DNA from 3 places in the Ruoffia sp. FAM 26254 genome. Region 3 is predicted to be linked to each of the others. Evidence: predicted binding sites of a transcription regulator. Region 3 holds the regulator's gene; each other region holds the start of a gene.
The links. The regulator LexA, encoded in region 3, represses DNA repair genes until DNA is damaged. The targets are predictions, from matches to a motif close to CNAACANNTGTTNG.
Positions count from the first base shown of each region.

Region 1 (7,715 bases), on a different contig from region 3:
TATTTAAGTTATTGTTACGTGATTATGACCAATTTAAAGGAGATATTACCTTCAATGGAATTTCGATTAAAGATTATCAATTAGATAGTTTATTAGCGAATATCGGTTACGTTCCTCAAGATAATTTCTTATTCTCAACGACTGTTCGTGATAATATCCGTTTTGCGAATATGGGTACTACTAATGAAGAAGTTGAAGAAATTGCTAAAGTGACAAGTGTTCATGAGGACATATTAGGCTTTAGTGAAGGCTATGATACATTAGTAGGTGAACGTGGAGTGGCTTTATCTGGAGGACAAAAACAACGTATTTCTATGGCGAGAGCGATGTTAATTAATCCAGAGTTATTGATATTGGATGATTCACTTTCTGCCGTAGACGCTAAAACTGAAGAAGCCATTCTAAATTCAATTAAAGAAACACGTGAAGACAAATCAACAATAATTTCTGCCCATCGTCTAAGTAGTGTGATGCATGCGGATGAGATTGTTGTGCTGGATGAAGGTCAAATTGTTGAGCGTGGAACACACGAGGAATTAATTAACAATAATGGTTGGTACCAAGAAATGTATGAACACCAACAATTAGAATTAAGTTCTGAAATGGAAGAGGTGTAATAATGGCAAGTAAAGTTCAACATGAATCAGCTTGGGCAAGAAAAATGTCCATGAGAGAGCAATTTACCGTAACGAAACGAATTTTTGCTTTCGCAAAACCATATTGGAAGACGTTCTTAGTTGCTATCTTATTTACATCAGTCACAGTAGCTGTTTCTGTTATTATGCCAAGAGTAATTCAAACATTTATTGATGATCATTTGACACATCTAGACGTTACTGTACAAATAGCGACAACATTTGCTTTAACTTATGGTTTCTTACTTCTATTACAAGGTGTATCGAATTATTTATCGACGTATTTATTCAATATGGCTGCTGAAAAGACAGTTGAAAACGTCCGAGATACAATATTTACTAAAATTAATACGTTAGGAATGCGATACTTTGACCAAACTCCAGGTGGATCGATCGTTTCTCGCGTAACAAACGATACAGAAACATTGAAAAACTTTTGGAATACATTCTATGCATTGTTTGAAGGGCTCGTAACGGTCATTTCAGTATTCATTGGGATGTATTTAATGAATCCAAGTATGGCAAAGTTATTCTTAATCTTTGTTCCAATTATGATAGGAATTATTTGGTATTATCAAAGTTATAGTTCACAGGTATATCGCTCAATGCGTGAGAATTTAAGTCGATTAAATACTAAAATTAATGAGTCTATTCTTGGGATGAATGTTATTCAACATTTCCGTCAAGAGAAACGAATTATTAGTGAATTTGATGAACAAAATGAAAAACATTTTGGCGCGCGCTATGAAATGGTAAAAATGAATGCACTCCTATTAATGAGTGTTATTAGTTTATTAGAAGGATTATCCTTAGCTTTAGTAATCTACTTCTTAGGTAGACAATACTTAAATGGTATATTAGAAGTAGGTGTGATTTATGCATTTGTTCAATATAGTTCACAATTCTTTAGACCAATGGGAATGATGATGGATAGTTTAAGTTTACTTCAAGATGGGGTAGTATCAAGTTCACGTATTCTGCGTGTACTGGATCATGAGGAATATGTGCCGGAACAAATTGTTCATGAAGATGCTAAAATCAAAGATGCAAAAATTGAATTTAAAAACTTAACATTCTCTTATGATGGAAATCAAAATGTATTAAACAACATTAGTTTCACTGTTAATCCAGGAGAAACGGTTGCGATTGTCGGACATACCGGAAGTGGTAAGAGTTCAATTATTAATGTCTTAATGCGATTTTATGAGTTTCAATCAGGAGATGTTTTAATTGACGGGCATAGTATTCGTGAGTTTCCTTATGAAGAATTAAGAAAAGATATCGGGTTAGTTCTTCAAGATTCTTTCTTATTCTATGGGGATGTGAATCGAAATATTCGTTTGTTAGACCATTCAATATCAGATCGAATAATTCGTGAAGCGGCACACTTTGTAAATGCTAACTTGTTTATTGAAAAACATTCAGATGGCTATGAGCACCGAGTTATTGAACGAGGAGCTAGTTATTCAAGTGGTGAAAAACAATTAATTTCATTCGCTAGAACGATGGCACGAGATCCAAAGATTTTAATACTTGATGAAGCGACAGCTAATATTGATACGGAAACAGAAGAGTATATTCAGGCAAGTTTAGCGAAGATGCGTCAAAACCGAACAACTATTGCGATTGCTCACCGATTAAGTACGATTAGAGATGCCAATCAAATTATTGTTCTTGATAAAGGTAACATTATCGAACAAGGGAATCATGATGAATTGATTGAGAAAAAAGGGACATACTATCAAATGTATCGACTACAGACTAAAAACTAAAAAAATAAGACATCTAGCTTCCTTCAAATTAGAAGGAAAGTTAGATGTCTTTTTATTAGTCTTTTTTACTTGGGATATATTCGTAATCAGGATCCAATTGTCTGTCTAATTTATCGAAAGCCTCTGCAATCGCAAGATCAATTTGTTTCAGTTCTTCTCGAGTATATTTTTTAGAATCATCGAAAGAAATAGGTTCGCCAATGGCTACTTTTGCTTTCTTACGGAAGAAAAATTCTTTCGCATTCATTGGGGGTTGCAAAGCAATTGGAACAATATCCTTCTTACTCAGCCTTTGGATAAAGGCAGTTCCACCTTTTACTTCAGTAGAGTAGCGTGAGCCTGTAGGGAAAATTCCTAGATGTTTATTCTCTTCGTTCATGACCTCAACACCACGACGAAGTGACATCGGTGATGGTTTTTCTCTTTTGACTGGGAAAACATTTAATTTCGGCAACAAATAGCGGAAGATTTTATTCTTAAATAAAGTATCTTTAGCCATGAAAGCAATCTCAGTTGGCTCAACAACCATTGCTAAGATAATTGGGTCTAACCAGTGACGGTGGGTTGATGCAATAATTGCGACATCCTTTGATAAATCTTCCTGGCCAACGACATAGGGTTTCCCATTAAAAATGTATACAATGTATTTGACTATAAATAATAAAAATGAATAGAGATTCATTACTAACGACCTTTCTATTAAAAAATATGATAAAATTACTATATTATCAGGTTGGGTTAAAGGAGTTTTTATGAAGAAAATCATTCACAAAATAACATTATTAATTTGCGTTCATTGTATTATACCAATAATTCCAGTGGCTTCTCAAGATGAATATGAACTTTTGTCAATTCATCCAAGCGATTCGACTGCGTTCACACAAGGCTTTGAATTAAATGAAGCAGGCGAATTACTGCTAGGAACAGGTTTGTACGGTGAATCAAAGATAGGTTATTTAGATTTAGACACAGGTCATTATGATGTCGTTGATCAATTAGATAAAGAATTGTTCGGGGAAGGTCTGACAGTTACTTCAGATGCAGTGTGGCAACTGACATGGCGTAGTGGCGTGACATTTAAAAGAGATAAAAAAACTTTAGAAATAATTGATACCGTAGATTATGAAGGCGAAGGCTGGGGATTAGCTTATGACGACCAAGAAGATGTCCTTTGGATGTCAGATGGAACGAGTGTCCTTGAACAAAGAGATCCTAGCACCTTTGAAGTGAATGATACAATTGATGTGACTTATAATGACCAATTAATAGAAGAAATCAATGAGTTGGAATTTGCTAACGGATATATTTATGCAAATGTATGGTATACTAATGAAATCATTGTCATCGATCCAAAAACGGGTATCATAACATATAAGTATGACCTGACTGAAGTTCTCGAAGATAATTTGACAGACCAAGAGTTGGATGAAATAGACTCTCTTAATGGAATTGCTCATATTGAAGGCAATCAGTTTTATATTACGGGGAAACTGTATCCGGTTATATTTAAGATTGAATTAAAGCAATAATAGAAAGGAAATATTATGACAGAACCAGCAATTAGATATGAATTAATTAAAGAAGAGAAAAATACAGGCGCGCGATTAGGCATTTTACATACACCTCATGGAAGTTTTGAAACACCCATTTATATGCCCGTTGGAACATTGGCAACGGTCAAAGGTTTATCACCGGAAGAATTAAAAGATATGGGTGCTGAAATTGTCTTAAGTAACACATATCATCTATGGTTAAGACCGGGAGAAGATATTGTTGAAGAGGCAGGGGGCTTACATAAGTTCATGAACTGGGACCGTGGAATCTTAACAGATTCTGGTGGTTTCCAAGTTTTCTCATTAAGTGATATGCGTAAAATTGAAGAAGTGGGCGTGCATTTTAGAAATCATATTAGTGGAGAGAAATTATTCTTAACACCTGAAAAAGCAATTCAAATCGAAAATGCTCTTGGAGCGGATATTATTATGAGCTTCGACGAATGTCCGGACTTCCATCACAGTTATGACTATGTTAAAAATTCGATTTACCGAACAACTCGTTGGGCTGAGCGTGGACTTAAAGCACATCAACGGCCAGAAGACCAAGCTTTATTCGGTATCGTTCAAGGTGCGGGTTATAAAGATTTACGTATTCAACACGCTAGAGATCTTGTATCACTTGATTTCCCTGGATATTCTATTGGTGGATTATCTGTAGGTGAAACAAAAGAGGAGATGAATAGTGTCTTAGATTACTTAACTCCAGAATTACCTAAAGATAAACCTCGTTACTTAATGGGAGTTGGCTCACCGGATGCTTTAATTGACGGTGTTATACGTGGAGTTGATATGTTTGACTGTGTTCTTGCAACACGTATCGCAAGAAACGGAACTTGTATGACAAGTAATGGACGTTTAGTAGTGAAAAACGCTCAGTATGCTCGCGATTTCAGACCGATTGATGAGAATTGTGATTGCTACACTTGCCGCAATTATACGCGTGCTTATGTAAGACATTTAATTAAGACAGATGAACTATTTGGCATGCGTTTAGCATCGATTCATAATGTTTACTTTTTGTTAGAATTAATGCGAAATGTTAGAAAAGCGATCATGGACGACCAATTACTTGAATTTAGAGAAGATTTCTTCGAAAAATACGGATATAACAAACCGAACGCAAAAAACTTCTAGATTGTGGCTAAATGTCTGAATTTTTGATACACTGTCTTTATGCTTAAAAAATGAAAGGATGACAAACGTTAATGGAATTTATTCTAAGTTTTATGCCGTTTATAGTTTTATTCGCAGTAATGTACTTTATGCTAATAAGACCACAAAAGAAACAGGCACAGAAAAAACAAGAGATGTTAAATGACATGAAACCAGGTGACGCAGTAGTGACTATCGGAGGACTTCATGGTGTAGTAGATGAAGTGAGCCAAAGTAGTCAAACAGTCGTACTTGATTGTGAAGGTGTATATTTAACATTTACATTAGGTGCTATTGCAACTGTTACTCAAGGTGGTAATATTGTAAATCGTCAAAACGAAATTGAAGTAGCGAACGATATTGCTCGCGAAGAAAACCAAGAAGACCTCGCTGAAGAAAGCGATGAAACTGAAAGCACTCTTTAATTTCAATAAAGCTCTAAGAATTCCTGTATAAGGGATTTCTTGGAGCATTTTTTTGTCAATAAATAATGTTATTTACAAATGTTACTTAAACAATAGAGATTGATTTTACGAACAAGTGTTTGTATAATATATACAATAAAGTGAGGTGAGTTGCGTGCAATATGGTATTTTATCTTTTGATGAAGTTGAACCCGATATATCAAGAAAAATTCTCCATGTCGACATGGATGCCTTTTATGCCAGTGTTGAAGTGAGAGATAATCCTAAATTAAAGAATAAGCCTGTTGTTATAGCAAAGCATCCCAAACTTACCGGCGGACGAGGGATTGTATCAACCTGTAATTACGAAGCAAGAAAGTATGGTATTCACTCTGCAATGTCTGCTCAAGAAGCCTATATGCGTTGTCCTAATGCTGTCTTTATCCAAGGAGATTTAAATTACTATCGTGAAATATCGATGCAAATTAGAGAAATATTTAATGAATATACTGATTTAATTGAGCCTGTATCTCTAGATGAGGCTTATTTGGATGTAACGAATAATAAAAAGAATATGAAGAGTGCGACAATCATGGCTATGGAGATAAAGGAGGAAGTTTACCGCCGAACGCGTTTAACTTGTTCTGTGGGGATTTCTTATAATAAATTCATCGCAAAAATTGCCTCAGACTATAATAAACCAAACGGAATTACCTTAGTTGAACCAAAAGATGCAGTTCAATTCTTAAAAGAATTAAGTATCGATAAATTTCATGGAGTAGGGAAGAAGTCACTCCCGAATTTCCATGATATGGGAATTTTCACTGGAGAAGATTTATATGAAAAGTCACTCGATGAATTAATTGATAACTTTGGTAAAATGGGCTATTCCTTATATTTTAAAGTGCGAGGCGTTCATAATACACCTGTGAATAATAAGCGCGAACGAAAATCAATTGGAAGAGAAAGAACCTTCTCAGTATTTCTTGAATTAGAGTCTGAAGTAGTAGATAATATAGTTAAATTGATACACAAGGTGGACAATCGACATCATATTTCTGATATGAGAGCACATACGATTACTGTGAAAATTCGATACGATAATTTCGAGACAATTACTCGACAAATGCAATCTATCGAATCGATTGAGTCTGTTGAAAAAAGTATAGAATTAGCTAAGGAAATTTGGGAAGAGCATGGACATCTTGACCGGACCATTCGATTATTAGGTGTGACTTTTTCAAATTTTGACCACCCTTTATATACATCAATTAAACTTGACTTAGACTAGGAGAATATATATATGGCATTATTTAGTAATACAATTTTTCAAGCATTAATTGCAGGAATATTTACTTGGCTTTGTACATTATTTGGCTCTTCATTTGTTTTTCTTTTTAAAGAAGTGAATGATCGCTTTTTGGCAATTATGCAAGGATTTGCAGCAGGAGTGATGATCGCAGCATCTTTTTGGTCGTTACTAGCACCTGCTTTAGAATATGCTGAATCTAGCTCATCATCGTTACCGTCTTGGTTACCCGTAGCAGTCGGCTTTGTGGTAGGAGGTTTATTTTTAAGACTCCTTGACTACACAGTTCCGCATACGCATTTATCTGAAGACCATGGAGACTCAGATAATAGAAAATTACCGAAGACGATGATGTTATTCTTAGCCGTAACCATACATAATATTCCAGAAGGACTTGCCTTAGGTGTTGCCTTCGCGGCAGCAGGCGTTGGTAATGCTGGAGCGACTTTAACTGGAGCCATTGCATTAGCTATTGGTATCGGTTTACAAAATATACCTGAAGGATCAGCCTTATCATTACCATTATATGCGGACGGAAGAACAAAACGAAAAGCATTTCAAATGGGACAGTTATCAGCGGTTGTTGAACCAGTTTCAGCTGTTATTGGGGCAGCAGCCGTTCTAGTTGTTCAAGAAATATTACCTTATGCACTTGCTTCGCAGCTGGAGCAATGATTTTTGTGGTTGTTGAGCAATTAATACCTGAATCACAATCCTCTAACCATACGGATGAAGCAACTTTAGCATTAATTGGTGGTTTTGTCCTAATGATGATATTAGATGTGGCCTTAGGTTAATAATTATTTTCAATCTGTAAAAAAACTGTTATACTGTAAATATCAAATTACAGTATAACAGTTTTTTATGGTTCATGAATTTTTGATGTT
Region 1 covers NZ_JBGQQY010000067.1:106-7,820, reverse strand. The annotation lists gene ACEN3Z_RS11015 (ABC transporter ATP-binding protein) at 1-617, shown strand, start outside; gene ACEN3Z_RS11010 (ABC transporter ATP-binding protein) at 620-2,407, shown strand; gene ACEN3Z_RS11005 (lysophospholipid acyltransferase family protein) at 2,463-3,089, opposite strand; gene ACEN3Z_RS11000 (glutaminyl-peptide cyclotransferase) at 3,160-3,936, shown strand; gene tgt (tRNA guanosine(34) transglycosylase Tgt) at 3,952-5,097, shown strand; gene yajC (preprotein translocase subunit YajC) at 5,169-5,540, shown strand; gene dinB (DNA polymerase IV) at 5,695-6,810, shown strand; partial or broken gene ACEN3Z_RS10980 (ZIP family metal transporter) at 6,823-7,625, shown strand.
Region 1: dinB (DNA polymerase IV) is a predicted target of LexA. The motif match lies at 5,649-5,662, and genes of this name have one in related genera.

Region 2 (7,715 bases), on a different contig from region 3:
AGAGGGGGCGGAGTAGATGGGTATATCACATAAGCTACTAAGAAAAGCATTGATGCCGATGGATTTAGTAATGATGGATCATCGGAGGAAACAGCCGGTCAAAAGTTCTAGTAGATTAAGCTCGTTATTGAAAGGTTTCATAAGAACACGGTAAGCTAAGTTAAATTAGTTTCTGTGTTCTTTTTGCATTTAATTTATTAAAGCGCTTCCTAACATGCTATAATAAAACTATATAATATATTTATACTAAAACACATAATAGACAGTAGCAATGATTAAGAGATTGATGAAATTGATATTGGCATTTATTTTTTAATTTTTGCGGGAGAAGTTGGGCATACTCAGTCACTTGAAGAGCAGCGAGAAGAAGCAATTCGACTTTATAAGGAAGGTACATAGAATTATACATTTGAGTAAGTTGAGGCATATGTGAGTAAACAAGAAGCAGAGGCCCTAGCAACAATAACAGTGAAATCTTATAAGAGTTATGATTACGGAATAGCTGGAGATCAATCTCACCGACAATTAGAGACTTAAATGAGAATGGTCTGAATATGTATGGGATGGAATTAGGTATTTACCAGTATCGTCCAACAGCACTCGAACATGAGTCAGGCTACTTAACGCTTGAAAGATATTTTGTGGATCAAGGATATGTCGAAGGTTATACTTACCCGAATGCTGAAGTGAAAGTAACACATGTAAATGGTTATGCTACAACTATGGAAAATGCCGTAGCTGATAGTAATGGGTATTTTCATGTGGAGGGTTTTAGGCATCAAAATAATTTAACAACAACTGTGATAACAGTCACACATCCTGAAACAGGCGAGGAGATTTTAGTAGCACCATATCCTTGGACAGAGTGGGAACTTGAGAATGCAGAGTGGTAATGAGTAGAGTTCAATCATAGAAAGGAAGCAAGATACATGGACGTGAGGAAAGAAGCTCTTAGATTAAGCGAGGAACTAGGCGGGAAGATTGAGGTTAATCCTAAAGTATCCATTACAAATATGGAAGAATTATCCGTAGCATACACACCAGGTGTGGCGGCAGTTAGTTCAGCGATTGCGGAGAATAAAGAAGATGTCTATAAATATACAACGAAACGTAATTTAGTCGCAGTTGTCACTGATGGATCAGCTGTATTAGGACTAGGAAATATCGGACCTGAAGCTGCGATTCCAGTGATGGAAGGGAAAGCTGCTTTATTCAAAGCGTTCGCAGATGTGGACGCTGTTCCAATTTCATTAGATACACAAGATGTTGAAGAGATTATCTCACATGTTAAAGCAATTGCTCCTTCTTTTGGTGGAATTAACTTAGAAGATATTTCTGCACCGCGTTGTTTTGAAATTGAAAGACGTTTGAAAGAAGAATTGGATATCCCAGTATTCCACGATGACCAACATGGGACAGCGATTGTCGTATTAGGTGCTTTATACAATGCATTGAAAGTTGCTGATAAGAAAATCGAGTCAGCAAAAATTATTATCAATGGTGGTGGATCTGCCGGAACGGCAATTGCTAAGAAAATGTTAGCCGCAGGTGCTAAAAATGTTATCGTCTGTGATATCGATGGTATGATTGCTTTAGATGATCCTGCTTTAGATGAGCGGCACAAAGACTTAGCTAGTTTAACAAATCCTGATAACTTGAAAGGGGATTTACAAGAAGCTGTGAAAGATGCGGATGTTTTCATTGGTGTGTCAGCGCCAGGTGTGTTGAAGAAAGAATGGATTGCAACAATGAGTGAAAAGCCGATTATCTTCGCGATGGCGAACCCAACACCAGAAATCATGCCGGATGAAGCGAAGGAAGGTGGCGCATTTATCGTCGCAACGGGGCGCAGCGATTTCCCTAACCAAATTAATAACGTTCTAGCTTTCCCTGGTATTTTTCGTGGAGCTTTAGATGCACGCGCAAGTGATATTACAGATGAAATGCAAATCGCGTCAGCTCAAGGAATTGCGAGTGTGATTCCAGAATCAGAGTTAAGTGTGGATAATATTATTCCAGATGCCTTTAACCCTAAAGTAGCAGAAGTCGTTGCGGACAGTGTTCGCAATGCGACAAAATAATATTTAATATTAAAACTAATAGATCTCGTGAAGGTTCATTGGTTTTTTTAGCCTTTTGCTTCTGTATAAGCTATTATCAAATGTAGAGATAATTACATCAAGTAAGGGAGGGTGGAAGATGAAGCGAGTGACGATAGATAATGTATCCATTGGTCAAGGGAGACCTAAAATAATTGTACCGATTATTGGTAAAACTCGTGCGGAGATTATTAAAGCTGCAAAAGAGGCAGGTGAGTCATCAGGTGATTTAGTGGAATGGCGCATTGATTTTTATGAAGATGTGGAAAAATCGGGCGCAGTGAGCGAACTTTCTAAAGTTGTCAAACAGCTGGTGAATAAGTCGTTGTTAATTACCTTCCGTACTTTTGAAGAAGGTGGGGAACGCGAGCTATCCTATGAGCAATATGTTGCCCTTTATCAAGAAATTATTAATGAAGGACACGTTGATTTATTAGATATTGAGTTATTTATCCCAGAAGAAAAGTTAGACGGTCTTATTCAAGAGTGTCGCAGTCAAGGGATTTATGTGGTGCTATGTAATCATGACTTTGAACGAACACCTCCAGAGGAAGAGATTATTCGTCGTCTTGAGTTGATGGAGAGTAAAGGGGCAGATATTTGCAAGATAGCTGTTATGCCACAAACGCCAGAAGATGTATTAACACTATTGAAAGCAACACATCGACGTCAACAATTTTCCAAAGTACCTTTAATAACAATGTCTATGGGTAATTTAGGAATGGTTAGTCGCCTTGCTGGCGAAGTATTTGGCTCTGCAGCAACTTTCGGTTCTTTAGGAAAAGCATCTGCTCCCGGTCAAATGGCTGTTGAAGATTTAGCAGTCGCTTTAAAGAATTTGAGTTTATAAAAAAAGGGAGCATGGATTGCTCCCCTTCTTTAATGCTTATTCAAATGGTAGTTTGTAATCTGTCCAGCCTAGTTCATCACGAATAGTAATCATTTCTTGTTGCACCCCTTCATTTAGAGGGAGACCGGTATCTTTGCGTTCTAACCACACGAGGTGTTCTTTTTCACCGGCAGTATAAATGCGTTCTTCGCCTGGCGCCACTTCTGAATTTCTTAAAGCTCTTAAGATATCTCCGGCTGTCTTCTTGAAGCTGTCTAAACCAACGAAAGCTTCGGTATCAATAGCAATAAAGAAATGTCCTAGATGGAACTTCTGTTTCTCGCCATTTTTCCCAATGCCTGATAACATATGTAAGAAGTTACCTTGTTGTAGGGCAGCTGATAATACTTCTACAAAAGTTGCATAACCATAACCTTTATATCCAGCGAGTTCTTCACCGATACCCCCAAGTGGTGCTAGCGCTGCTTGACCATTAACTAACGCTTCTAGAATTTCAGGCGAGTCAGTCATTGCTTTTCCGTCACGACCAATCACCATTCCTGCAGGTGTATCTTGACCAATACGTGCGTAATATTCAATCTTTCCGCGTTGACTAATTGAAGTCGCACAATCTAATGAAAATGGAAAATCCTCATCGGTTGGGAAACCGAGTGTGAGTGGGTTTGTACCTAACATATTCTCAACTCCAAAAGTAGGCGCAATCGAAGGGCGCGCATTCGTCCCGGTCATGCCGATACAACCTGCTTTTGCAGCCATATCTGTGTAATAACCCGCAATTCCGTAGTGAGTTGAGTTTCGAACCGCAACCATACCCATTCCGAACTCTTTCGCTTTATCGATCGCCATCTGCATGGCTTTATATCCAATGACTTGTCCCATCCCATCATGTCCGTCCACAACTGCTGTTGTCGGTGTTTCACGAACAACTTCAAAATTCGTCTCCGGATGTTGAATACCTGCCTTAATTCGATCAAGATAAATTGGTTTAAAGCGGTTTACCCCATGTGATTCAATCCCTTTGCGGTCAGACGCAAGTAGCACATCTGTACAAATATCCGCATCTTCTTCTGGAATCCCATAAGCCATAAAGACATCTTTGACAAACTTTGTTACCCAATCCCATTCAACAGTAAAAGTTTGACCCATTTTCTATTCCTCCTAGTAATTTTAACTGGCTTTGTAAGCGTTTCCTGGCACTTTAAAATTAGCATATTCAGGTTTAAATAACAAGGAATTTATAAAAAGTATTTATAAAAGGTGCAAAAAAATTATAAATGTAGAAACAGAGGATACGCCAGCTCCCTCACCTGAGCTAGTGAATGCAAGAGAACTTCTCCAGCTCGCCCACCTGAGCTGGCGAATCCAAGACAACTTCGCCAGTTCGCGCATCTGAGCTAGCGAATCCAGGCCAACTTCGCCAGCTCGCCCACTTGAGCTGGCAAATCACCGCAGCTTCCCGACCCAACCCCCGAAAAGCACAACAAAAGCGACAAAGTATCAAGATAATAAGATACTTTGTCGCTTATATTTTTTATGAGAAGATGAGCTACATTAAAGTGACATTTAAAAGGATGAGGTGTGTCGAATATATTCATAAATGCGGACTTGCGAATTGCTTTCTTGCATTTTCACTCTGAAGATAAAGTAATGATTTTTATTATCTTTTGCTTTCATTGCGGGGAGCTTAAAGTAATTGGTTTGTGACTCATTCATAGTAAAAAGAATGTCATCGACCATAAATGTTAAAGGGACGACCAAATTTGAATAAGCATTAAAATCTTGTTCAAATCGCATAAAATTCTCACTAAAATAATCGAATTGAACACTACTATTCTGTATGTTTCTAGAATCCATCGTCCAATTCCTCCTCTAATTTGATTGATATGATGTGTTTAATAGATATAAAGTAGTGGGCATTCTCACTTTGTATACCAACTTGATCTGCTTGTACGGAATCGATTTTCCCGCGTATTTCTTTAGACTTTTCGTCCTGTATGATTTGAAAAATACCAGATAGCTTTTGCAAGTATAATTGGTTGAGTAAGAGAAGTTTCTCTCCTAAAGGGAGCGATTGGCTAAAATCAATCGTCTCGGCTTCAGTTGTGAGCGCGGTGGTGTGTTCTGATAGGAAAAAGCCCATCCATTTAGCCATCTTCCGGTCTTGGTAATTCCGAGCAGAACGGTAAGGAAGATAGCTTCGATCAACTGTCATGCTAACCCATCCAAGCCACCAGCGCCACCTGCCGCATGGCCACCGATAAGTTGACTACGCGCTTTACTTCTGGAGTTTTCTTTAAGTACAGTTGCACGTTGCACGGACAAGAAGCCAAATCGTTCACGAACATCATCAATTGTTTTTTCAAGGGTTTCTTCTTTCTCAACTTGTTCAAAATTATCAAATAAAGATATAAAAGCATATTTCTCATCAACAAAATTATTATAGCGAACAGCGATATTTCGAACGGCACCGCCATTATATTTTGAACGAAAAAGACTGATGACATGACCGATGAGCACTTTTGTATTTTGAGTGGGGTCGACTTTTCTTTGAACATGAATGGATGATCGTTCAGCAGTGTGAGAGAAGCCAATAGATATTGCCACACTGGTTGTCTTTTTATGAGCTTTACGCAAACGGATAGCTACTTGCTCAGCCATTTCGCTTAAGACGAGTTCGATGTCGGATTGCTTATAGTAATCCTTGTGCAGAACTTGCGAGTTACCTAAACCTGTGGATTTGGCTTTATAAGGGTAACGCACATCACTTTCATCCACTCCATTAGCATGAAACCAGAGTTGCAGACCAATAACGCCAAACTCTTGTTTGAGTAGTTCAGGGTTACTGTTAGCTAAATCTCTAATAGAGTAAATTTTCATTCGTTCAAGACGAATGGCTGTTCGCCGTCCGATTCCCCAAAAGTCAGTGAGTTTTTTAATGTTCCAGACTTTCGTTTCAACATCTTCATAAGACCAATTAGCACGCATGTTTGGTGTATATTTTGCTTCATTATCTAGTGCTAATTTAGCAAGAAGTGGGTTCGCATTACTCATACCGACTGTTGAAAAAACACCGGTTGCTTTCCAGATTTCTCGTTGAATCTGTTCAGAAATCCCATCGAGTTTAGCACGGCGAGAGATATTTTTTTGCTTAGTAAAATAATCTAGCGAACGTGTTAGATCAATGAAACTTTCATCAATAGAGTAGGGCAGAATTTCCTCCTTAGGGGCATAATTTTGAAGAATGTCATGAATAATCATATTTTTCTCAATATATAAGCTCATTCTTGGAGGAACGATGAGTGTTTTTCGTGCCCAACTCTCAATAAAGCGAACATATTCTCGATTTGTGGGTAAATTTTGACGTTTGGCAACATAGTAATTGAATCGCCGAGTCTGAATATTAAAGGGTAAATCATAGCTTCTCCCCACATTCTCCTTACCGAAAACTTTCTTAAACGTTGGTGAAGAGGCGAGAATCAAACCGTTTGCATTATCGGCTCGACTCATCACACATAAAGAAGTATAGAGGGGGTGGAGGCCACGTTCCACGCACTCAACGCTGGCATAAAAGGATTTCATATCAATGAAAGCTATGTCAGATTTAGGCTCTTTATCATACTGAATGTTTCCCATTATAATCCTCCTTTTGATAAAACCTTGAGTCCATTATACGAACAAACGTTCGTATAAGCAAGTGGAATATTTTAAAAACTGTGACTTGACGAGAGGTAAGAAGTGTATATACTGATATGGAGATTAAGATTATAAGGAAGGGGTTATTCAATGGAATATGTTGCATTTGACTTTGAAACAGCCAACGGTCAGCGCTGGTCAGCTTGTTCACTTGGGGCAGTAAAAGTTGTCGACGGAATTATGGTTAAGCATTTTTACGAATTAATTGATCCACTGACTTCTTTTGCACCGAACAATATTCGTATTCACGGAATAACACCCGAACAAGTTCAAGGAAAACCAGCATATGATGAAGTGATTGGGCGATTTCAAGAATTTGTAGGAGAAGCACCAGTTGTGAGTCATACTCAATTTGACCGAGGTGTGATTCGATCAGCCAATGAAAAATTCAGTCTCCCAGAGTTAGGTATGAATTATTTTGACTCTTGTCAGCTGGCCCGTAATTTATGGCGCGGAAAGCTCTCAAGTTTTAGTTTGAAATCATTATGCCAGCAAATAAAATTTGAATTTAATCATCATAATGCTCTAGAAGATGCGCGAGCCGCTGCTTATGTCATCCACGCTTTAACGATGTACTCGAAGACGCAGACTGTTGAGGATTTGTTGAAAGTAGGAAATGTGAAGCAGTTTTATAGATTGTAGAAACGAAAACCCAACCTCCCGCCATCCATACCCGGCTGGCCATTTTTTTCCGAATTCACCCTAAAAATATCTGATGATTTATGATATGTTTATTATAGCGAAAAGAGAGCGTGACTCTCTTTTTTTATTGGGCGGATGATAAAATTTGGTCCTTTAGCCCTATGAAGTTTAGCTATAAATATAATACTGTAAAGTTAATAAAAGACGATTTGTTTCAATCAGAGAGGGTAGGTTTTATGGATATGGCACCACTGTCAAAAGATATTATGTTTTTCAAAAGAAATAAGCAAGTGTTAAAGTGGGGAGCCATTGTCGGAGCGGTGATTACGTTCATCATATTTGCCTATTTTTTCAAAATTGATTTATTTAATCATCCAGAAATTCTTCAAGAAAGACTCGAGAGAACTGGGGCATTCGCACCGATTGTCTTT
Region 2 covers NZ_JBGQQY010000008.1:34,432-42,146, reverse strand. The annotation lists gene ACEN3Z_RS03550 (hypothetical protein) at 564-893, shown strand; gene ACEN3Z_RS03545 (NADP-dependent malic enzyme) at 930-2,081, shown strand; gene aroD (type I 3-dehydroquinate dehydratase) at 2,200-2,949, shown strand; gene ACEN3Z_RS03535 (Ldh family oxidoreductase) at 2,986-4,095, opposite strand; gene ACEN3Z_RS03530 (DUF5960 family protein) at 4,513-4,803, opposite strand; gene ACEN3Z_RS03525 (DUF2642 domain-containing protein) at 4,793-5,161, opposite strand; gene ACEN3Z_RS03520 (Y-family DNA polymerase) at 5,158-6,582, opposite strand; gene ACEN3Z_RS03515 (3'-5' exonuclease) at 6,733-7,284, shown strand; gene ACEN3Z_RS03510 (TVP38/TMEM64 family protein) at 7,521-7,715, shown strand, end outside.
Region 2: ACEN3Z_RS03520 (Y-family DNA polymerase) is a predicted target of LexA. The motif match lies at 6,621-6,634, and genes of this name have one in related genera.

Region 3 (7,715 bases):
AGGAACTGGCGCTGGCGTTCCATCAAAAAGTCGTAATGTAAGTTCTTTAGCGTTAAAGCTATTGAATGAATTGAATGAAACTTGGCTATTTGACTGTGGAGAAGGAACTCAACATCAAATATTAAAAACAACATTAAAACCGGGTAAGGTCAAAAATATATTTATTACTCATATGCATGGAGATCATATATTCGGCTTACCAGGATTTTTAAGTAGTCGTTCGTTTCAAGGCGGAGATAACCAACCTATTACCATCTACGGACCTACAGGTATTGAACAATACATTAATGCATCATTAAAATATTCAAAATCAAATTTACTTTATAAAGTAAATATAGTTGAACTAGATCCAAAGGGTGGCGAAATTCAATTAAATAAGGGCTGGAAAGTTAAATACTTACCTCTACAACATAATATTCTGTCATTTGGCTATAGAATTGAAGAACCGAAATCCGATGGTGTGTTATTGGTTGATAAACTTAAAGAATACAATATTCCTAACGGACCGATATTTGGGATGTTAAAAAATGGAAAAACAGTCACTTTAGAAGATGGTACTAAACTGGATGGTAAAGATTTTGTTGGTGAAGTCCAACCAGGCAAAGTGATTGCAATCATAGGAGATACGAGACCCAATGCAAACATCAAGAAATTAGCCGAAGATGCTGATGTTCTTGTTCATGAAGGGACACATGCAAAAGGCGAGAACAAAATGGCCAATCGTTATTTCCATTCTACGGTCGAACAAGCGGCTCAAGTTGCTAAAGCATCAAATGTTAAGCAATTATATTTAAATCACATTAGCTCGAGATATTTAGGGGCAGATGTAAAACAATTAGAAAAAGATGCACGGTCTATATTCAAACAAACGAAAGTTGCTTATGACTTAAATGAATTTGAAATATAATTGAAAGGGTGAGATTATGTTTCTGAAAAACAAGGTTGTTTTATTGACGGGTGCTTCAAGTGGAATTGGTAAAGCGATTGCTTTTGAAATGGCTAAAAAAAGTGCAAAACTTGTATTAGTATCTCGAAGAGAAGAAGTACTCTCTGAATTGGCAGATACATTAAAACGAGAATACGATACTCAAACACTTGTGCTAGCAAAAGATTTGTCTGAGGTAAAGGGAATTGAAGAAACGGTGGAAGAAACAATCAATGCTTTTGGTCATATAGATTATTTGATTAATTCAAGTGGTATGGGTATATTTAAAAAAGCAGTAGATTTCACGGCAAAAGAAATTGATCAACTCTTTAAAATTAATACTTATGCGATGATTTATTTGTCCCAATTAGTAGCCAGAGAGATGATTATAAAAAATACACCAGGACATATTTTATTCATTTCTTCCATAGCTGGAAAAATAGCAACACCAAGCTCAAGTGTCTATTCTGCATCAAAGTTTGCTGTGATAGGCTACGCGAATAGTTTAAGATTGGAGTTAAAGCGGTTTGGTATTGATGTGACCACAATTAATCCTGGACCAGTCAAGACGGATTTTTTTAATTATAATTCAAATTCTAAAGAGTATTATGACCGAATTAAGGCATTTGCATTAGATCCGCAAAAATTAGCGAAAGATGTGACTAAGCATTTAAAACCATCACGTCGTAAAAGAGAGTTAAATCGTCCCCGTTATTATCATATTATTGATATACTATATAAAGTGTTTCCAAACATTGGAGATAAATTAGCAGGAGAAATGTTAAATTTCAAGGAGGATAATTAGATGAAAGAACAATGGAAAGTTATAGCGATTATTATGTTACTTATCTTAGTAGTCGTTTTTGCATTACAAAATACAAATGTTGTTGGAATTGATTTCTTTTTCACTCAATTTGAAGTATCGCTTGTCTTAGTTGTATTATTCAGTATTTTGGTTGGTGTTATCATTGGAATGATTGCATCAATGTCTGCGATTCAATCAAACAGAAAGAAAAATAAAGAGTTAGAAAAACAATTAACAAAAGAGAAACATAATCACTCAAATACAGCGATTGAAAAAGATGCAGCAATTGCTGAGTTACGCAGTAAGATTGAAGAACAAGAGCGTGTTTCACGTAATACAATTTCTGTAGAATCAGATGAAAAACCAGAGTCAAAAGAAGAAGTAGTTACTGATACAACAGAGGAAGTGTAATATTCGTGAAGTTCAATATGGCACAGTTTGATTGGCAAATCAGACCGGAGATTAATAGAGACGCTTCCAAAAGTATTTTAGACAATAATGAAACAACTTTTAGTTCAACTTTTTTACGCCTATGTTCAATTAGAGGTATAACAAGTGCAGAAGAGTTAATCGAAAAAACAAATCAAAAACCTCAACTATATCATGATCCATTTTTATTATTTGAGATGGACAAAACAATTGACCGTATTCAAACAGCGATTGAAGAGTTTGAACCCATATTAATCTATGGAGATTATGATGCAGACGGCATTACCAGCACATTGATAATGTATGAGACATTAGAGACGATTGGAGCCAATGTCCATTATTATTTACCAAACCGCTTAAAGGACGGTTATGGACCGAATAAAGCACGTTGGAGTAAGTTGGTTGACGAATTTGATATTCGATTAATCATTACTGTTGATAATGGTGTGGCTGGTTTTGAAGCTGTGGATGCAATGAATGATATAGGTGTGGATTGTATTATTACCGATCACCATGAATTGCAAAGTGAATTACCGAATGCATTCTCAATTATTCATCCAAAACATCCTTCAGGTCAATATCCTTTCCCAGAATTAAGTGGGGCGGGAGTTGCTTTGAAGGTGGTCAGTGCCTTATTAGGTGAAGTACCCACAGAAGCTGTTGAATTGGCAGCAATCGGTACGGTTGCAGATATGGTGTCTTTAACGGATGAAAATCGAACGATTGTATTAAGTGGATTGACTCTAATTAAAGACTCGATGCGCGTTGGTTTACAATTATTATTACAAAATGAAAAAGTTAATTTAGATAACTTAACGAGTGAGACGATTGGCTTTATTATTGGTCCACGTTTAAATGCAGTTGGTCGATTAGGAGATCCGACGCCGGGCTTAGAGTTATTGAAAACATTAGATATTTCTGAAGCGGAATCGTTATTAGAAATAGTGAATGAAAAGAATCGTGAAAGAAAATCTATCACCGAAAACATCACTATAGAAATCGAAAATCGTATGGCTCAGTATGACTCGATTCCAAATATTATTATTGAAGCAGATAAAGATTGGCCTGCCGGAGTCTTAGGGATTGCTGCAAGTCGTTTAGTTAAAAAATACCAAAGACCTGCGATTGTCTTTCAATATATAGAAGAGAAAAAACAATATAAAGGAAGTTCAAGAAGTGTATCTAAGATAAATATCTTCGAAGAACTCGTTAAACAAAATGAGTACCTAACTTACTTCGGTGGTCACAGTCAAGCAGCTGGATTAACGATTGATGAAGAGAATTGGGAAGACTTTAAACAAAGCATCCACAAAAGCTTTGTACACTACACTGAATTACTAAACGAACCTGAGCCAATTGTCATTGATATGCCGTTAAGTGTGAATGAAATGACGATTGATTTTATTAATGAAGTGAACTTATTAGGGCCTTTCGGTACGGATAATCCAAAACCGCAGTTTATGGTTAAAGATGCTCATATTAACACAATTAGATTTATTGGAGTAGATAAAAACCATGTTAAACTTGCCCTAAGCCAAACGGATACCAAAGTCGAATTACAAGCCATTGGCTTTGGCAAAGCAGAGCAAGCTGAAAGCTTAGAGAACGGCAGTGTGGTATCTGTAGTTGGTGAGTTAGATATTAATGAATGGAACGGGAACCGTCTTCCACAGTTAATGGTGAAAGATATGGGAGTTAATGGCTCTCAGTGGTTAGATTACCGCTCAAGCAAGATTCACAAAGATTTGTTAAGTATAGATAAAGCTTTATATTTATTCGCCCATCAGCCGATTGCAGATTATATGTCCAAGCAATTGAACGGTGCAGCTGTTGTATTATATGAGAATGCATCAAAAGTTAATTTAGCCCAATATAATAACCTCATCGTAATGGAGCCGCCGATTCAATTACAACAATTGAAAGAGATAGTGAATACACAAGCTTGGTCGAAAGTCTATCTAGGATCATTTGTTCAGGAATCGAAATATATGGCAGGTATCCCTTCTCGAGAAGAGTTCGTTGATTTGTACAAATATATCTTTGCCAAGCAAGAATTTATGTACAAAACAGAATTTGAAAACATAACAAAAGCATTAAATATACACCCAGTTAAATTAAAAGGAATGTTTTTGATGTTTTTAGAAGCAGAATTTGTTACAATTAAGAATGGTCGGTTAGAGTTTAATAAAGAAGCAACAAATAATAAAATTGATCTACCTCACTTAAAGACTTTTATTCAATATGAAAGTGAATATAAGTCAGAGGCTTTATTAAATTATCAGCCGATAGACGCTATTAAAGAATATTTTGAAGGGAATTAAATAACTAAATGAACTTAAATGATTATATTGCTTCAATCGAAGATTATCCAAAGGAAGGCGTAACGTTTCGTGATATTACACCATTAATGGCAAATGGACCTGCTTTTGCGCAAGCGACACAAGAAATTGTGGACTATGTAAGAGAAGTAGGAGCTGAAGTAGCTGTTGGACCTGAAGCACGTGGCTTTATTGTCGGATGTCCTGTAGCTTACGCAATGGAAATTGGCTTTGCGCCAGTTCGTAAAAGAGGGAAATTACCTCGTGAAATTATTGAAGTCGAATACGAACTTGAATATGGTACTGATGTATTAACAATGCATAAAGATGCTATTACACCTGGTCAAAAAGTTATCATTATCGATGATTTATTAGCAACAGGTGGTACGGTTAAAGCTACAATCGACTTAGTTGAAAAACTAGGTGGAGAAGTTGTAGGAATTGCATTCTTAATTGAATTGAAAGAATTAAACGGTAGAGAAAAAATTGAAGGTTATAACTATAAAGCTTTAATGCAATACTAATATCTACTCTTTATTTTAAAATTCAAAAAAATCCGAACTCTACTATAGTGTTCGGATTTCGTTTTAATTAATATATTTGAAATCTAAAATTCACGGTATAAGCTAATAACTTTACCTAATATTTGGACTGAGTTTAAAATAATGTCATCCATAGCGTCATTTTCGGGACGTAAAATATAGTGATCAGACTGTTTGTAAAAAGTCTTACAAGTTGCTTCGTCATCATCAGTCAAAGCGACAACGATATCACCATTATTAGCAGAAGGTTGGCGACGAACTGTAATTAAATCACCATTGAAGATACCGGCATTGATCATACTTTCACCGTCAATTTGGAGCATGAATAAATCATTGCTATCAAAATGTTCTAAATTAGGTGGAATTGGATAATAATCAACGGCCTCTTCAATTGCTAAGATAGGCGCACCGGCAGCAACGCGACCAAGTAAAGGGATATCCTTTCTTGAAATACCCAAAGCTTCAAGCGCAATTGGCGTCAGTTCTAACGCACGTGTCTTACTCGCGTCACGGACTAAGTAACCTTTGCCTTCTAATCGAGAAAGATGACCATGAACAGTAGATGTCGAAGCTAATCCAACTTCTGCTCCAATTTCTCTGACAGTTGGCGGGTATCCATTAGAGTCAATTGCTTTATATATACAATCAAGTATATTTAATTGCTTTGCTGATATTGATTTCATAATTTCAACTCTTTCGTTTTTATTGTTTTTAGTATAGCATTTATAATAACGCTTAGCAAACAAATGTTCGTAGTAAAGGAGTGATTATATGTTAAGTAAGGATAAGATCAAACGCATCAACGAATTGTCTAAAAAGAACAAAGCAGGGACAATCACTGAAGAAGAATCGATTGAAAGAAAAAACCTGCACAAAGAATACATTCAAAGTATGAGAGATAGCATTGGTGCTCAAATTGAGGGAATTAAAGTCGTTGATCCTGAAGGGGAAGACTTAACTCCTAATAAAGTTAAAGAGATTCAAAAAGAACGTGGCTTACATAATAGAGACAACGAATAATTTTCTCTAGTCAACACAATGATTATTTAGTATTATTGTATTACATGAAGTTTAGAAGAGAGGTGTAGTTAAATGGCAACTTGGATATGGTTAGTTATCGTATTTATTGCATTAATTATTGGTTTTGTCGCTGGTTTCTTCCTATCAAGAAAGTATATGATGGATTACTTTAAGGAAAATCCACCGATCGACGAGAGAATGATTTCTCAAATGATGGCTCAAATGGGTCAAAAACCATCTAAAAAGAAAGTTCAACAAATTATGAACTCAATGAAACAGCGTTAATATAACGTTTGTAAAAATAATTATAAAAAGGGTTGATGACATTTATGTGTCATCAACCCTTTTTTCCTATGAAAAAAATTTAAAATTCAGAATACTAAAAGAGTATTAATGAATAAATTATTTGTTATTTTCATGCCAATCCTCTGGAAATCCCAAACTTTTTAGAATGACATTAATAGAAATAGAATTTAGTTTTTTATCCAAATTCTTAATTTGTTTTAGAAATGAATTATGTAAGTAAGCATATTCATTTCGACTAACAAAACATTGCAATATGATAAAAACGTTATATACATCATTTCTGAAACTATTTTTTGAGATATTGTAATTATCATGTAAATCATTGTAATACTTTATATCTGACTTACACTTAAAATCAATGAGTTTATTATTATGTGCGCATACATTTCTAATTTGTCTCATATTATCAAGAAAAGAAACCATAATTTCTGGAGTGAAGATACCATTTATAGCATTTCCATTTTCATGAACAAAAGATAGGCAATTCGTTGCTATTTGATTTTGCAAGGATGTAGGCAAGCAATAAAATAATGTGTTAATTTGTCCGAAATCCATAAAGTTTACGATAACCCATATTGGGACATCATTATAATTTTTTACATAATGTTTTATAGCATTATCCTTTTTTTGTCTGGATTTCTTTTTTATTAAATTACAAAGATTTGGAATTAACCAATCTAGTTTCGAATTTCTATTTTTTGTATAACTACTTAATTGTAAATAGGCGTATTTTATATTAGGATAATTTTCGGCAAAACGATGAGCAGTTATATATTTAATATGATCTTCTGCATGACCTAACGACTTCATCAGAGCATGCTTTATTGCTGTATCAAATCTGTGAAGATGTGTTATTTCATCGAAAGTAGCATTGTTTTTATAAATATTAGTTTCATTGTCCATAAAGTACTTACTGTAACCATTAATGATATTATAATAGTTGTTAGTCAGTAAAAATTGTTTTGCTCTTTTATAATCAGTAATTCTTAAATTCCTATTATGGACAATTATGAGTTGTTCATCCAATGTTTTAAATTGTTTAATAAAAAAAACCTCCATTCCTAAGAATGAAGGTTTCCGCATTGGACCCCGTAGAGTTACCAACACTATCTCTTGCTCCATTCTATTTTGTTTTTAGAATTTTGTCAACAAAAAAAGAATAATCAGTAATATTTTTCTTAATCTATTATATCAGTACAATTAGTTAAGCTCAATAGAAAATAAGAACAAACGTTCGTTTTATTCTTTGTCAATTCCATAGAAAATAAATATGCAATATCTGAAATTAATTAATTATTTTTTATAACCATTTCTGATTGATCATGCATGACAATTTTAAAAGTGTTATAATACTAAGACTATTCTCATTA
Region 3 covers NZ_JBGQQY010000014.1:40,529-48,243, forward strand. The annotation lists gene rnz (ribonuclease Z) at 1-907, shown strand, start outside; gene ACEN3Z_RS05315 (SDR family NAD(P)-dependent oxidoreductase) at 924-1,730, shown strand; gene ACEN3Z_RS05320 (lipopolysaccharide assembly LapA domain-containing protein) at 1,731-2,141, shown strand; gene recJ (single-stranded-DNA-specific exonuclease RecJ) at 2,147-4,480, shown strand; gene ACEN3Z_RS05330 (adenine phosphoribosyltransferase) at 4,489-5,001, shown strand; gene lexA (transcriptional repressor LexA) at 5,085-5,702, opposite strand; gene ACEN3Z_RS05340 (DUF896 domain-containing protein) at 5,791-6,039, shown strand; gene ACEN3Z_RS05345 (YneF family protein) at 6,112-6,324, shown strand; gene ACEN3Z_RS05350 (Abi family protein) at 6,442-7,428, opposite strand.